2 regions of the Halomonas terrestris genome follow, and region 1 is predicted to be linked to the other one. Evidence: predicted binding sites of a transcription regulator. Region 1 holds the regulator's gene; the other holds the start of a gene.
What was found. The regulator PhoB, encoded in region 1, activates phosphate uptake and scavenging genes when phosphate is short. The targets are predictions, from matches to a motif close to TGTCATANNNNTGTCANA.
Positions count from the first base shown of each region.

Region 2: ACOMD9_RS11985 (Na/Pi symporter) is a predicted target of PhoB. The motif match lies at 1,746-1,763, and genes of this name have one in related genera.

Region 1 is NZ_JBMHFZ010000001.1:190,683-198,824, reverse strand. Features, by position in the region: gene ACOMD9_RS00950 (chorismate--pyruvate lyase family protein) at 1-543, shown strand, start outside; gene ubiA (4-hydroxybenzoate octaprenyltransferase) at 732-1,628, shown strand; gene phoB (phosphate regulon transcriptional regulator PhoB) at 1,717-2,406, shown strand; gene phoR (phosphate regulon sensor histidine kinase PhoR) at 2,408-3,715, shown strand; gene aptA (omega-aminotransferase AptA) at 3,827-5,200, shown strand; gene ACOMD9_RS00925 (copper chaperone PCu(A)C) at 5,305-5,784, opposite strand; gene cysZ (sulfate transporter CysZ) at 5,853-6,587, opposite strand; gene phoU (phosphate signaling complex protein PhoU) at 6,797-7,525, opposite strand; gene pstB (phosphate ABC transporter ATP-binding protein PstB) at 7,551-8,142, opposite strand, start outside.
Region 2 is NZ_JBMHFZ010000011.1:31,780-39,921, forward strand. Features, by position in the region: gene ACOMD9_RS11975 (metal ABC transporter permease) at 1-814, opposite strand, end outside; gene ACOMD9_RS11980 (hypothetical protein) at 905-1,570, opposite strand; gene ACOMD9_RS11985 (Na/Pi symporter) at 1,794-2,999, shown strand; gene ACOMD9_RS11990 (phosphate signaling complex PhoU family protein) at 3,025-3,705, shown strand; gene ACOMD9_RS11995 (malonic semialdehyde reductase) at 3,776-4,369, shown strand; gene ACOMD9_RS12000 (hypothetical protein) at 4,631-4,864, shown strand; gene ACOMD9_RS12005 (aldo/keto reductase) at 4,959-5,957, opposite strand; gene ACOMD9_RS12010 (class I SAM-dependent methyltransferase) at 5,975-6,568, opposite strand; gene ACOMD9_RS12015 (YbfB/YjiJ family MFS transporter) at 6,710-7,945, shown strand.

The DNA.
Region 1 (8,142 bases):
GACCTGCCACCCTGCGACACCCACGCCCCGGCGCACTGGATCCCCCTAGCCGCGGCCCGCCCCGCCATGGCGCCCGCCTGGTGGCGATGGGTCGCCTCCCGCGACTCCCTCACCGCCCGGCTGACCGATGCCGGCCACCCGCGGCCCTTCCGGGTCCGGCTGCTCGACCAGCGCATCGGCCTGCCGCGCCGCGACGAGGCGCTGGCCCTGGACCTCCCGCTGCACCGCCAGGCCTGGCTGCGCGAGGTGGCCCTGTACCTCGGCGAGCGCCCCTGGGTGGTGGCCCGGTCGGTGGCGCCGCTGGAGGAGCTGCGCGGCCAGCGCCTCGACCAGCTGGGCGAGAACTCCCTGGGCAGCTGGCTGTTCCGCCAGCCGGACCTGGAACGCGGCGACATCGAGGTGACCTCGGCCCCCGCCGGCTTCCATTCGGCCCGCGGGCCCTGGGGTCGGCGCTCGGTGTTCCGCCACGGCAGCTTCCGGGTGCTGGTGCAGGAGTGGTTCCTGGACGCCATGGCGGATGACCTCGGCCTTCCTTCGCGCTAGGCTCTGGGCCAGTCTCCGATGCCGACGGTGAGGGGCGCCGGAGACAAGCCGAAGAGGAGGTCCTACGCCAGGGATGGCGTCGGTAGCGTACAGGGAGGTATTCACAGCGCCTCCTCGCAGGCTTGTCTCCGGAACAGCCCCGTCCCTTAACACCTTCTGCTAATAAAGAAATTTTTCACGAGGACGAGATGGACCGTTCCCTGATGCACCCCAAGGGCCTGGCCCGGGTACCCGACTTCCTGCACCTGACGCGCCTGGACCGTCCCATCGGCACCTGGCTGCTGATGTGGCCCACCCTCTGGGCGCTCTGGTTCGCCGCCGAGGGCGTGCCCGGCCGCGACGTGCTGCTGATCTTCATCGCCGGGGTCTACCTGATGCGCGCCGCCGGCTGCGTGGTCAACGACTACGCCGACCGCCACTTCGACGGCCACGTCAAGCGCACCAGGAATCGCCCCCTGGCCACCGGCCGGATCAGCGAGGGAGAAGCCAAGGCGCTGTTCCTGATCCTGGTGACCGCCGCCTTCGTGCTGGTGTGGTTCACCAACCTCTTCACGGTGATGCTGTCGCTGGTGGGCGTGGTGCTAGCCTTCATCTACCCCTTCATGAAGCGCTACACCCACCTGCCACAGCTGTTCCTGGGGGCCGCCTTCTCCTGGGCGATCCCCATGGCCTTCGGCGCGGTGCTGGGCCATGTTCCGGCCGAGGCCTGGCTGCTGTTCCTGGCCAACGTGGCCTGGACGGTGGCCTATGACACCGAGTACGCCATGGTCGACCGCGACGACGACCTCAAGATCGGCATCAAGTCCACCGCCGTGCTGTTCGGCCATGCCGACCGGCTGATGATCGGGCTGCTGCAGGGGCTGACGCTCGTCCTGCTGGCCTGGGCCGGTTCCCGCCTGGCCCTGGGCGGCTTCTTCTGGCTGGGCCTGGCGACCATGGCGGCGACCTTCGTCCACCAGCAGTTCCTGATCCGCCACCGGGACCGCGACCGCTGCTTCCAGGCCTTCCTCAACAATCACTGGTCGGGCCTGGTGGTGTTCGCCGGCATTGCGCTCAGCCTCTGGCCGGCGCTGAACGGCAGCTGAGCATGGCGACGGCGGGGGAGTGTCACGGTATTGTCACAAGGAGATGATGTCATCGTCATCGACCCGACATTGACCACGAGGGCCCGGGATGACTGCCAAGACCGTTCTGATCGTCGATGACGAGGCGCCGATCCGCGAGATGATCGCGGTGGCACTGGAGATGGCCGACTATCGCGTCCTCGAGGCGGACAACGCCCTGTCCGCCCATGCCATGGTCGTCGACCACCAGCCCGACCTGCTGCTGCTCGACTGGATGATGCCCGGCACCAGTGGCATCGAGCTGGCCAGGCGACTCAAGCGTGACGAGGCCACCAGCGAGCTGCCGATCATCATGCTCACCGCCAAGGGCGAGGAGGACAACAAGATCCAGGGCCTGGAAGCCGGCGCCGACGACTACATCACCAAGCCCTTCTCGCCGCGGGAGCTGGTGGCACGCCTCAAGGCCGTGTTGCGCCGCTCCACGCCGCGGGGCATCGAGGAGCCCCTGGAGGTCGAGGGGCTGCTGCTCGACCCGGTCAGCCACCGGATAAGCGCCAACGGTCGCGCGCTGGAGATGGGGCCCACCGAATACCGCCTGCTGCAGTTCTTCATGAGCCACCCCGAGCGCGCCTATACTCGCGGTCAGCTGCTCGACCAGGTGTGGGGCGGCAATGTCTACGTCGAGGAGCGTACCGTGGATGTCCATATCCGCCGCCTGCGCAAGGCACTGGGCGACGCCCACCAGCATCTGATCCAGACCGTGCGCGGCACCGGCTACCGATTCTCCACCAAGGGCTGACGTGCGCCTCTGGAGCCGTGAACTCTGGCGCCTGGGTCTGCTCGCCGGCATCGGCACCCTGGCGGGCTGGCCCTTCTCGGCTCCCGGTCTGGGGCTGGCCACCGGCCTGGCCATCTGCCTGCTGTATCACCTGCGCCAGCTGCACGCCCTGCACGCCTGGCTGACCCAGGCGCCCCGGGCCGAACCCCCTGCCGCCAGCGGCCTGTGGGGCGAGCTGTTCGACCGCCTCTACCGCTACCAGAAGGGCCAGCGCCTCGCCCAGAGCCGCCTGCGCAGCACCCTGAAGCGCATCCAGGAATCCTCCGAGGCGATGCGCGACAGCGTGGTGATGCTCGACCACCATGGCGACCTGGAGTGGTGGAACAGCGCCGCCGAGCGGATGCTCGGCCTCCAGGCCAGCCACGATCGTGGCCAGCACGTCACCAACCTGATCCGCGACCCGCGCTTCATCGCCTACTTCGAGGCCCGCGACTACCGCGAACCGCTGACACTGCCCTCGCCCATCGACGAGCGACTGATCCTGCAGTTCCAGGTGACGCTCTACGGCGACGACGAACGGCTGCTGATGGCCCGTGACATCACCCGCCTGCACCACCTGGAGCAGATGCGCCGCGACTTCGTGGCCAACGTCTCCCACGAGTTGAGGACGCCACTGACCGTGCTGGCGGGCTACCTGGAGACCTACTCGGGGGTCGCCGAGCAGCTGCCGCCTCGCCTGGCCCGTGGCCTCGGCCAGATGCAGGAGCAGACCGCCCGGATGCAGAACCTGGTCAACGACCTGCTGCTGCTGTCGCGGCTGGAGATCGACCGGGGTGGCGATGACCATGCTCCCCTGGCCATGGACGCCCTGCTGGAGAGCGTGCGCCGCGACGCCGAGGCGCTCTCGGGCGGACGCCAGCAGGTCAGGGTCGAGATCGAGGAGGCACGGCGGCTGATCGGCAGCGAATCGGAGATCCGCAGCGCCATCTCCAACCTCGCCTACAACGCCGTGCGCTACACCCCGGAGGGGTGTCATGTCACCCTGCGCTGGAAACCCCACCCAGAGGGGGCCTGCGTGGAGGTCGAGGATGATGGCGACGGCATCGACCCGGTGCACATCCCCCGACTCACCGAACGCTTCTACCGGGTCGACAAGGGACGCAGCACCGCCAGCGGCGGCACCGGCCTGGGACTGGCCATCGTCAAGCACGTCCTGCTGCGCCATGGGGGCCACCTGGAGATCGCTTCCCAGCCCGGCCGGGGCGCCCTGTTCCGCTGCATCTATCCAACCGACCGCCTGTCGACCCCCGAGTCCATCACCTCCCCCTGACGTCTTGCGCAAGAGAGAGCTCACGTTAAGGACAGTAGGGTTTAATTTTATAAACCTGATTTCCGGGCCATGCTCTATGGAGGACAACGCCAAACGACAGAGGTGAGCACCATGGTCGAGCTGAGCCATCAGCCGTCATCCGCCCGGGACGACGCCTCCACGACGCCCCGCTCGGGGGGCGCGTCCGTCAACCGCCACTACTGGATGCCATTCAGTGCCAACCGCGACTTCCACGCCAACCCCCGGGTGATCGCCGGCGCCGAGGGTCGCTACTTCATCGATGACCAGGGACGACGGCTGTTCGATTCGCTCTCGGGTCTCTGGACCAGCGGGGCGGGGCACAACCGCATCGAGATCCAGCAGGCAGTGTCGCGCCAGCTCGGCAGCCTGGATTTCGCCCCGGGCTTCCAGGTCGCACATCCCCTGGCCTTCGCGCTGGCCGAGAAGGTGGCCAGCCTGACGCCCGCGGGGCTCGATCATGTCTTCTTCACCGACTCCGGTTCGGAGGCGGCCGATACCGCGGTGAAGATGGCCAGGGCCTACTGGCGGCTGAGGGGGCGGCCGGAGAAGACCCGCCTGATCGGCCGTGCCAAGGGCTACCACGGCGTCAACGTCGGCGGCACCAGCCTCGGCGGCATCGGCGGCAACCGCAAGCACTTCGGCCAGCTGATGGATGTCAGCCACCTGCCGCACACCCTGCAGCCACATCTCGCCTTCACCCGCGGCCAGGCCGAGAGCGGTGCCGAACTCGCCGATGCCCTGCTCGACCAGATCGCCCTGCACGATGCCTCCAACATCGCCGCGGTCATCGTCGAGCCGATGTCGGGCTCGGCCGGGGTCATCGTGCCGCCCAGGGGCTACCTCCAGAGGCTGCGCGAGATCTGCACGGCCCATGACATCCTGCTGATCTTCGACGAGGTGATCACCGCCTTCGGCCGCAGTGGCGCCACCACCGGCGCCGAGGCCTTCGGCGTGACGCCGGACATCATGAACCTGGCCAAGCAGCTGACCAACGGCGCCGTGCCCATGGGGGCGGTGGTCGCCTCCCGCGAGATCTACGACACCTTCATGCACGCCGGCGGGCCACGGCACGCCATCGAGTTCTCCCACGGCTACACCTACAGCGCCCACCCGGTGGCCTGCGCCGCGGGCCTGGCGGCACTGGAGCTGCTCGAGCGCGAGGACTTCCCTGGCCAGGTGCGCGCCATCGCCCCGGTGTTCGAGGAGAAGCTCCACGCCCTCGAGGGCCGGCCGCACGTGGTGGATATCCGCAACCACGGGCTGGCCGGGGCGGTCCAGCTGGCACCCCGGGACGGCGATCCGACGATCCGCCCGCGGGACGCCCACCTGGCACTCTGGGAGGCGGGCTTCTACGTGCGCTATGGCGGCGACACCCTGCAGTTCGGCCCGCCGTTCGGCTCGACGCCCGAAGAGCTCGAACGGCTGTTCGATGCCGTGGCCACCACGCTGGATTCGCTGGCCTAGGAGCCTGTCTGATTTGACCGATCGTCACGAGAGATTCGGATTTCGCAGTAGATCGGCGTTAAGTCCGACAGGCTCCTGGCGGGAGCGGATCCCGCGGGCCCGCGTCAGTGGTGATGGTCGTCGGCGTCCCGGCTGCCCTCCCCGGCACTCTGCACCCAGACCTCCACCTCGATCTCGCCGCGCTCGGCGAACTCCAGGGTCAGGGAGAAGCGCTCGCCCTCGCGGAGCGGAGCGACGAGGTCGAACAGCATCAGGTGGTAGCCGGCACCGGGGCGCATGGTCTGGAGGATGCCGGCGGGGACCTCGATGCGCTCGACCCGGCGCATCCGCATCACGCCATCGTCCATGGTCATGTCGTGCAGCTCGATCGTCTCGCTCGCCGGACTGCGTGCCCCGACCAGCACGGCGGGCTCACCGCCCTCCACGCGGATGTCCACATAGGCCGCGGCATGGGGCACCCCGGGGGGAGCCGGTGTGGCGAAGGGGTGGGCGATATGCACGTCATCCAGGCGGTAGTCGTGGGCCAGGGCCGTGGCGGGGAAGACCAGGCCGGCGGCGAGCAGCAGGGAAGCGAGAAGCGGCATACGGCGGTTTCCTTGTCGGCTGAAAGATGCGGGAGGCAGGAGCTCCTTCCCAGCATAGCAGCCGGCCTTCACGCCCCGCCGGCGGCCGGTACCTGGCCGCGATAGTGGCGCTCCCACATCAGCACCGCGCCGGCCACGGCGCCGGGCAGCAGGAAGAGGTTGGCCAGCGGGATCCAGGTGATCAGGGTCACCCAGCCGCCGTAGGTGAGCGTCGGCCACCAGCGCGACGAGAGCCGCCGGCGCATGTCGGCGAAGCTCACCTTGTTGTTGTCCATGGGGTAGTCCAGGTAGGTGATCGCCATCACCCAGGCCGAGAAGGCCAGCCACAGCAGCGGCGCGACCACGTTCAGCCCGGGAATCCAGCTCACCACGAAGAGCAGCGCCATGCGCGGCAGGATATAGACCAGCTTGACCATCTCGCGGCCCAGGGCATCCACGGCGGTCTTCGCCAGGCCGCGGTCGTCCAGCGGTGGCCGACCGGTGGCCACCACCTCCACCTTCGCCGCCAGGAAGCAGTAGAAGGGGGCAGCGATCAGGTGGGTCACCAGGGTGAAGGTGAAGAAGATGATCACCACCAGGCTGACCACGAAGAGCGGCCAGATCAGCCATTCGAGCCAGGCGAGCCATCCGGGCACCATGGCCATCCAGCCCTCGAGCCAGCCGCCGAAGTTGGCCAGCACGTAGCGCAGCATGGCGCCGTAGACCAGCAGGTTGACGGCGATGGGCAGGAAGACATAGCGGCGCAGGCCGCGGGTGTAGACCAGGCGGGTGCCGCGGGTCAGGGCCGTGAAGGCGTCGAGCATTTCGTCGTCTCTAGCAGGAGGTCGATAACATCCCCCGGGGCTTATCCGGCGACGGCTCCCGAAGTGTCGGACCATCGAGGAGGCGCTGTGAACCCATCCCTGGGCGCTACTTTTGCCTTCCCTGGCAAAAGACCTCCTCTTCGAGCCGTCCCCGGCGCCCCTCACCAAGGGAAAAGCCTACGCCATTGACGACGATTCGCTGACAGCGATCAACCCTTGCGAGTGATCGCCTGCTCGTCCAGGTCCTCGGGATCGGTATGGCGGATATCCAGGCCCTTGACCAGGTAGACCACGTACTCGGCCAGGTTGTTGGCGTGGTCGCCGATGCGTTCCAGGGCGCGCAGGATCCACATCAGGCTGAGGATGGGGGAGATCGAACGGGCATCCTCCATCATGAAGGTCATCAGCGAGCGCATGGCGCTGCGATACTCGTTGTCCACCTCCTCGTCCTCGTGGACCAGCTGCAGCGCCAGCTCCGTATCGAAGCGGGCGAAGGAGGTCAGGGCATCGCGCACCATGCGCCGCACGTGCTCGCTGATCATCCGCACCTCGACGAAGCCGCGGCTGCCGTTGCCGGCCTCGATCAGGTCGATGGCGTTGCGGGCGATCTTGCTCGCCTCGTCGCCGATGCGCTCCAGATCCGAGGCGGCACGGATCACCGCCAGCACCAGGCGCAGGTCGGAGGCGGTGGGCTGGCGACGGGCCAGCACCTGGGTGCACTCCTCGTCGATCTTGATCTGCATGTCGTTGACCGCCCGGTCGTTGTCGACCACCCGCTGGCCCAGGGCGGAGTCGCTCTCGAGCAGCGCGCTGACGGCATCCTGGACCTGCTTCTCGACCAGGCCACCCATCGCCATCAGGTGGGTCTTGAGTTCCTCGAGCTCCTGGTTGAACTGCCGGGAGATATGCTGGCTGTGGATGTCGCTGGTGATGTCCATGGGACTCTCCTTGGGGGCCGGGCCGTCAGGCCATGCGCCCGGTGATGTAGTTCTCGGTGCGCCGCAGGCGCGGGTTGGTGAAGAGGGTATCGGTGGCGCCGTACTCCACCAGTTCGCCCTGCTGCAGGAAGGCGGTGTAGTCGGAGACCCGCGCGGCCTGCTGCATGTTGTGGGTGACCAGCACCAGGGTCAGCTGCGACTTCAGGTTGCGGATCAACTCCTCGATCTTCAGCGTCGAGATGGGGTCCAGGGCCGAGGCCGGCTCGTCGAGCAGCAGCACCTCGGGGCGCACGGCCAAGGTACGGGCGATCACCAGGCGCTGCTGTTGGCCGCCGGAGAGCGCCCAGGCCGAGCTCTTCAGGCGATCCTTCACCTCGTCCCACAGCGCCGCCGACTGCAGCGCCCACTCGACGATATCGTCCATCTGGCGCTTGCGGATCCCGCCCTGCAGCCGCAGGCCGAAGGCCACGTTGTCGTAGATCGACATGGGGAAGGGGTTGGGGGCCTGGAAGACCATGCCCACCCGCCTGCGCAGCTCGGCCACCGCCACCTCGGGGCCATGGATGTCCTGCCCCTCCAGCCGGATCCGCCCCTCGCGCCGGACCTCCTCGTTGAGG
Region 2 (8,142 bases), on a different contig from region 1:
GCAGCGAGGCCAGGTAGCCCATGCCGGCCAGCAGGATGATACAGGGGCCGGTGGGCAGTTCCAGGTGATAGGAGCCCAGCAGGCCGATCACGCTGGATGCCAGTGCCATGCCCACGGCAACGGCGATCATGCCCTCGAGCCGTCGGCTCCAGTAGCGGGCCGCGGCCGCCGGCAGGAGCATCAGCCCGGCGGCCATCAGGGTGCCCAGGGTCTGGAAGCCGACCACCAGGGTCGATACCACCAGGCCCATGAACAGGGCATGAAACCATCCTGCGTGCCGGCCCTGCAGAGTGAGGAAGGTCGGGTCGAGGCACTCCACCACCAGGGCCCGGAAGGCAATGGCCACGGTGACCAGCACGGCACTGCCGGCCAGGGCCACCAGCATCAGGGTGGGAGTATCCACGGCCAGGATCGAACCGAACAGGACATGGCCGAGATCCAGCGGCGACCCCGACAGCGACATCACCATCACCCCGGCCGCCATGGCGACCAGGAACAGGCTGGCCATGGCGGCGTCCTCTCGCAGCCCGCTGAGGGTGGAGATGCCGCCGGCCACGGCGACCGTGACCAGGCCGGCGGCGAGGCCGCCGAGCATCATCAGCGGCAGCGAGAAGCCCGCCAGCAGGAAACTCACGGCCACGCCGGGAAGAATCGCATGCGACAGCGCCTCGCCCATCAGGCTCAGGCCGCGCAGGGTCAGCAGCACGCCGATGACGGGAGCGGTCAGCGACAGGGCGATGGAGGCGGCCAGGGCGCGCCGCATGAAGCCATAGTCCAGCGGCGAGGCGAGCCACCACAGCAGGGTATCGAGCATCGGCGTATCCCGAGGGCAGTATAAGACATGTTATATCATAACATTTCATTCGCCATCCAGCGCCTCACGATGCGATCCGTACCGGCCGGCTCAGTAGCGCAGCGCCAGCCCCAGCTGATTGGGCCCCACCAGGAAGGCGTATTCGCCCTCGAGGTGGATATCACCGATCGACACCCGCGCCGGCTGGAAACGGTTCACCGCCGCCGTGGCCTGGCGCGGCTGGGTCTGCAACTGCAGCTCGCTGACCAGCATGCCGGTGGCGAAGTTGATCGCCCCGTCGCGCTCGCGGCCATCGCCCACGGCGATCAGCAGCCCCGCCGCGGTGTTCACCGCCAGTGAGCCGAGGCGGGCCTCCAGGCTGCGCCGTCGGCGCTCCTCCTCGGCCACGGCCCGGAGCAGCCGGCGGGCGCTCTCGATATCGCTCCCGCCGTCACGCAGCTCCCGATGGGCCCGGGGGTGCGGCTGGCGGTCCAGGAACATGCCGCCCAGCGCCAGGGCGGACTTCACCACCCCGACCCGGGCGTCGTAGCGGTCGTCGCGGTCGCTCGCCTCGCTGGCCTGCCAGGCGTTCACCGCCAGGCTGGTGGCATAGACCCCGGTCCAGCCCGCCTGCCAGAGGTTGGCATGACGCTCGCCCCTGGCCAGGGCGTCCTCGTAGGCCTGCCACTCCTGCTCGGGTGTCTGGGCCAGGGTCGAGGCGGCGGGCAGGCTCAGCAGCAGGGCCAGCAGGCAGGCAAGCAGGCGAGTGGGGGACATGGCGGTCTCCGGGTGGCGGGCAGGATTCTCCAAGGGTAGCACCGCGAGGCTGCCCGGGCGGCACGAGGCATCGGCCACCTTCCGTGAGCCGTAAGCCACCGGTATCGTGGAGAGTCGCTGCCCTGTAACCAGATTGTCATGTTCGGGCGTTACCGTGCGCGCACTGACATGAAACCGTCATGCAACTGTCACAACGACCGTGCCGCCACCCAACAGGCTTCTTATGTCGAGAACCGAGCTCTCCCCTTCCCCCGACGACCGGGCGCTCGCCCGGCAGCCACGCCATGAGACGCCCGCCTGGTTGCGTGGTCTCTATGCCGGCCTGTGCCTCTACCTCTTCCTGGCCGCCCTCAATGTGCTGGGCTCCGGCCTGGGCACCTTCGGTAGCGACAGCGACCTGCTGACCCGCGCCTTCGCCTACGGCGCGAACCCCTTCATCGCCCTGATGGCCGGCGTGCTGGTCACCATGGTGGTGCAGAGCTCCTCGTTCACCTCGGCGCTGATCGTCACCCTGGTGGCCAGCGGCGAGATGACCCTGGGCACCGCGGTGTTCGCCATCATGGGCGCCAATATCGGCACCGCGGTGACCGGGGTGATCGTGGCCCTGGCCAACGTGCGCATCAAGCGCAACTTCCGCCGCTCCTTCACCGCGGCGATGATGCACGACTTCTTCAATATCCTCACCGTGCTGGTGGTCTTCCCCATCGAGTGGCTCACCGGCATCTTCCACGAGGGCGGGCACGGCCTCTTCACCCGCCTGGCCGGCTGGCTGGCCGACCTCATCGGCCTGGAGGAAGTCGCCAAGCCCAGCAGCCCCGTCAAGGTGATCACCGCGCCCATCGTCGACGCCGCCGACTGGCTGGGTACCGCCCTGATGCCCAGCGTCGCGGCCGCGGGGCTCTTCATGGCGGGCCTCGGCCTGCTGCTGATGTTCACGGCGCTGGTGTTCATGGTGCAGAACCTTCGCGGCGCCCTGCTGCGCCACATGGACGGCCTGTTCCGCACCTACTTCTTTCGCACCGATGCACGCGCCTATGGCGTAGGGGTGGTCTCCACCGTGCTGGTGCAGTCCAGCTCCATCACCAGCAGCCTGATGGTGCCCCTGGCCGGGGCCGGGGTGGTGCGCCTGCGCCGGGTGCTTCCGTTCATGATGGGGGCCAACCTGGGCACCACCGTGACCAGCGTGCTGGCCGCCACCGCCAACCCCGTCGCCGCGGCGATGACGGTGGCGCTCTTCCATGTCATCTTCAACCTGACCGGTACCGCCATCTGGTGGCCGTTGCGCGTCATTCCGCTGCGTATCGCCACCTGGTACGGCCGCCTGGCCGGCCAGCAGATCCGTTACGCCTTCCTCTTCCTGATCGGCGTATTCCTGGTGGTGCCGCTGGTCGGCATTACCGTCACCGAACTGTTCATGAGCCTGCGCTGAGCGCGGCCAACCGGGAGGTTCCCCCATGTTTCGACAGCTCTACAGCGCCCTGACCTCCGAGAAGACCCTCGACCAGGCGTTCGAGGACCTGACCCTGATGCTGGAGCACGGCGCCTGGATGTTCGCCCGTGCCAACGAGGTGCTCAACAGCACGGTGCCGGCGGAAGACGTGCGCCAGCCGCTCTACGACCGCGACCAGGCCATCAACGAGCTGGAGCGCTCCATCCGGCGCAAGGTGCTGCGCCACCTCACCGTCAACCCCGGTCACGATGTCGCCATCTGCCTGGCGCTGATGAGCGTCGGCAAGGACGCCGAGCGGATCGGCGACTACTGCAAGAACGTGTTCGAGGTAGGCGCCTTCTACACCGAAGGCTTCCATGTGCCCCGCTACCAGGAGCCGCTGGACGGCATGGCCGAGCAGCTGGGTGGCCTGTTCGGCAAGCTGATCGAGGCCACCCGGGACTCCGACGAGGAGCAGGCCCAGCGGGTGCTGACCGCGACGCGGGACGTTCGCCGTGACTGCGACGCTCTCATCGAGGCGCTGCTGCGCGAGGAGGGGCAGATCGCGTTCCACGAGGCCGTGGCCTACTCCCTGCTGGCGCGCCACTACAAGCGTGTGGCGTCCCACCTGGCCAATATCGCCACCGCCGTGACCGGGCGGCTGGAGGACCTGGACTTCCCGCTGGAGGGCGACGAGGCGCTGTGAGCCGGCGGTGGCCGTGACCGTTCACGGTCGATGTCGTAGAGTCGAGGGGCGCAGCCACGAGGAGGATTTCATGCGCCCGTCCCTCGACGACCACGCCCTCGATACCCTCTTTCGAGAGGCGCACACCGCCCACGGCTTCCTCGATGAAGCCGTGGACCCGGCCACCTGGCGTCGGCTCCACGACCTGCTCAAGTGGGGCCCCACCTCGATGAACTGCCAGCCCGCACGCTATCTCTTCATCACCAGTGACGAGGCCAAGTCCCGATTGCTGCCGGCGCTCTCCGAAGGCAACCGCGACAAGAGCCATCAGGCCCCCGCGACGGTGATCGTGGCCACCGACACCCGCTTCTACGAGCACCTGCCGACCCAGTACCCCCACTCGCCCAATGCCCGCGAGCGCTTCGCCGCCAACCCGGAGAAGGCCAGCGAGACCGCCTGGCGCAACGCCACCCTGCAGGGGGCCTACCTGATCCTCGCCGCCCGCGCCCTGGGCCTGGACGTGGGGCCGATGAGCGGCTTCGACGCCGCGGCGGTCGACGCCGAATTCTTCCCCGACGGCCGCTGGCGGGCCAATTTCCTGGCCAACCTCGGGGTCGCCGACCCGCAGGCGAACCGCCCCCGGGCACCGCGGCTGGCGTTCGAGGAGGTGGCGGCAGTGCTGTGAGGGAGCTCCCTGCGGGGCCCGGCGATCCCGAGGAACGGCGGGCAGGCACGTTACGGCACGCCAGCCCTCGAAGGGGATCGCTGCCTGGCCGGGTGTCCACTAGGCTTGAGGGTGAGCAGGGGAGGCCGCTGCATCGGACATCGCCCTGCCTGCTGCCTGGCCCGAGGACGCATCGCTACGGGGCGGACACGCCGCCCCCTGTGCGCGATCGGGGCAGGCGACTCTGGTGATAGTTCACGCGTTGAATGCAGGAGGTGTGTCATGGGTACCTGTGCCACTTGCGGCAATCAGTACGAAAACACTTTCACGGTCAGCAAGGGTGGTGAAAACTTCGATTTCGACTCCTTCGAATGCGCCATCCACAAGCTGGCGCCGACATGCGTGCAGTGCGGCTGCCGGGTGGTCGGGCACGGCGTCCAGCACGGCGACACGATCTTCTGCTGTGCCCACTGTGCCGGCATGGCCGGTGAGTCGGGGCTGGTCGACCATAACTGACACGGGGCCACCGACCCGCCCGGCCCGCGCGGCGAGGCCCCGCCCGCATGCCCCCGCCCCTGGCGCCTGGAGCCGACGCGGGGGCGTTTTTCGATCAACCAAACGCCTCGGTATCGATTTCCTTCTGCAGGGCCTCGCCGTAGCGCTCGCCCGCCACCCGGTCCGGGGTCAGCATGGCGTCCAGCCGGGCCACGGTGGCCGGCGCCAGGCGCAGGCCGTCGGCGCCCAGGTTCTCGCCCATGTGGGCCGCCGAGCGGGTGCCGGGGATCGGCAGGATGTCGTCGCCCTTGGCCCGCAGCCAGGCCAGCGCCAGCTGGCCGCTGGTGACCTCGAGTTCCTTCGCCACGGCCTGGAGCTCGGCCAGCTGCGCCAGGTTGCGGGGCAGGTTCTCGGCACTGAAGCGCGGCATGCCGCGCCGCACGTCGCCCTCCGCCAGCGGGGTGTCGGCCTGGATCGCCCCGGCCAGGAAGCCCCGGCCCAGGGGGCTGAAGGCCACGAAGGCGGTGTCCGCCTCGCGGCACGCCTCGAGCACCGCGATCTCCGGGTTGCGGGTCCACAGCGAGTATTCCGACTGCACCGCGGCGATGGGGTGCTCGGTGCGGGCGCGGCGCAGGGTGGCCGCGGAGACCTCGGAGAGCCCGATGGCGCCGATCTTGCCCTCCGCCACCAGCCGGGCCAGCGCGCCCACGCTCTCCTCGATGGGCACCGTCCGGTCCCAGCGGTGCAGGTAGTAAAGGTCGATATGGTCGGTCTGCAGGCGCGCGAGGCTCGCCTCGCACTGCTGCCGGAGCGTCTCGGGTCGCCCGTCGATCACCTTGCGGCCGAGTTCGGGGTCGAAGGCCATGCCGCACTTGCTGGCCAGCAGGATCTCGTCGCGCTGGCCCGCCAGGGCCTTGCCCACCAGCCGCTCGTTGGCGGTGGCGCCGTAGAGGGTGGCGGTGTCGAAGTGGCGGTAGCCCATGTCGAAGGCGGCATCGAGGGCCTTCAGCGTCTCGGCCTCGGGCACCGGCTGGCCGTAGCCGTGGGAGAGGTTCATGCAGCCCAGGCCGATGGCGGGCGAGCCGAGGGCCTGGAGTCGGGAAAGGAGCGTCATGTTGGGGTTCCTTGTTCTCAGCGTTTGCGGGCGATGAACTGCACCACGGCGCCCGGGCCGGTGTGGCCGCGGCCCTCCACCACCTCGCGCTCGCACTCGCGGCTGAGCTCGATCTCGAGTTCGGCGAAGGCCCGGTTCAGCTCGGCAGCGGTGGGGGTGCGGTCCGGGGTGTCCGGTCCGCCGGTGTCGCGGGGCACCTGGTCCGGGGTGTAGGCCTCGAGGATCAGCACGCCGCCGGGCTTGAGCGCCCGGATCACCTGGCGGTGCAGGTGGGGGCGACCCGCGGCCGGCACGTGGCAGAAGATCGACACCACCGCATCGAAGGACTCGGGTTCGAACTCGTGGGTGGTGAGGTCGGCGTGCAGGGTGGTCAGCACCACGTCCTTCTGCTCGGCAAGCCGGGCGGCCTTGCGCAGGCCCACCGAGGAGGCGTCCACCGAGGTGACCCAGTGGCCGAGCCCGGCCAGGTAGACGCCGTTGCCCCCCTCGCCGTCCGCCAGGCAGAGCACCCGCCTGGGCGGCTCGCCGATCCGCCCGGCATGGTCGCGCAGGAAGTCGTTGGGCTCGATGCCGTAGACATAGTCGTCCGTGCGGTAGCGCTCGTCCCACATGAAGGGTTCCTCGATCTCATAAGGCAATATCACCAAAGAATAACAGCTGCCTGTCGGACGCGGCCAACGTCCTGCGGGTATGCTGTGCTCCCCGATGCCGCTCGTCGACAACAACACGGACCCAGGAGCCCCGGCTTGGCCATGCCCTCGTCATCATCCGCCCGGATGCCTTCCCCTCGTTCTGTTTCCCCGCGCTACCGGGTGCTGCTGGCCGGGGTGTTCAGCCAGCTCCTCTGCATCGGCGTGGCGCGTTTCGCCTATACGCCGCTGCTGCCGGTGATGCAGCAGCAGACCTGGCTGAGCGATGCCCAGGGCGGCTGGGTGGCCGCCCTCAACTACGCCGGCTACATGCTCGGCGCGCTGGTGGCGGCCTCCATCCACAGCATCCGCCTCAAGGACAGCCTCTACCGCCTCACCCTGCTGCTGGCGGTGCTCTCCACCGCCGGCATGGCGCTGGCCGACAGTTTCTGGCTGTGGGCGAGCATGCGCTTCGTGGCCGGCTTCTCCAGCAGCGGGGCGATGCTGCTGGCCTCGGGGCTGATCCTGCACTGGCTGATTCAGCACCGTCAGCGCGGTGAGCTGGGCATCCACTTCGCCGGCCTGGGGCTGGGCATACTGGTCGCCGCCCTGGCGGTGGAGCTGATGCTGCGCGTCCCGCTGGGCTGGCAGGCCCAGTGGTGGGGATTCACGGCGCTGGCCGCGGTGCTGCTGGTGCCCGCCTGGCTCTGGATGCCGCGCCCCGCGAAGCCGAGCGAGGGTAGCGGCCACCGTCATCGGCAGGCCGCCCCGCCCTCGCGCACCTTCATGCGGCTGATGCTCGCCGCCTACTTCTGCGCCGGCTACGGCTACGTGATCAGCGCCACCTTCATCGTGGCGATCGTCGAGCGCGAGCCGCTGCTGGCCGGCGCCGGCAACTGGGCCTTTGCCCTGGTGGGGCTGGCCGCCGCCCCCGCGGTGATGCTGTGGGACCTGGTGGCCCGCTGGATGGGCTATCTCGGCGCGCTGATCACCGCCATGGCCCTGCAGGTGGTGGGCATCGTGCTGCCGGCACTGACCGACAGCCTCGCCGGCGTGCTGCTCAGCGCCGTGCTCTACGGCGGCACCTTCCTGGGTTGCGTGAGCCTGGTGCTGACCATGGCCGGCCGGCTCTACCCGCAGAGCCCGGCGCGGCTGATGGGGCGCATGACGCTCGCCTACGGCGCCGCGCAGATCGTCGCCCCGGCGCTCACCGGCATGCTCGCCGAGGCCACCGGCCACTACGACACCGGCCTGTGGCTGGCCGGCGGCTTCGTCGCCCTGGGCGCCGTGCTCCTCGCCTGGCTGCGCCGGGTGGACCAGACGGCGCAAAGCCTGGATGCCGAGGCGAAGGTGGGGTGAGGGGATGCTGCCTTGCATCCCGCGACGGGTTTCCAGGAATATTCCTGAATTATCATAATGTTAGGTGTGGGTCGCTGACAGGGCGGCCAGCGCTGGGAGTCGCTATGGGGTCAGCCCCCGGCGGCGTGGATTCCGCTTGCAAGGCGCACCTTGACGGGCTTCGTGACTTGGCTGGGGTCTGACCCCATAGGGGCAGT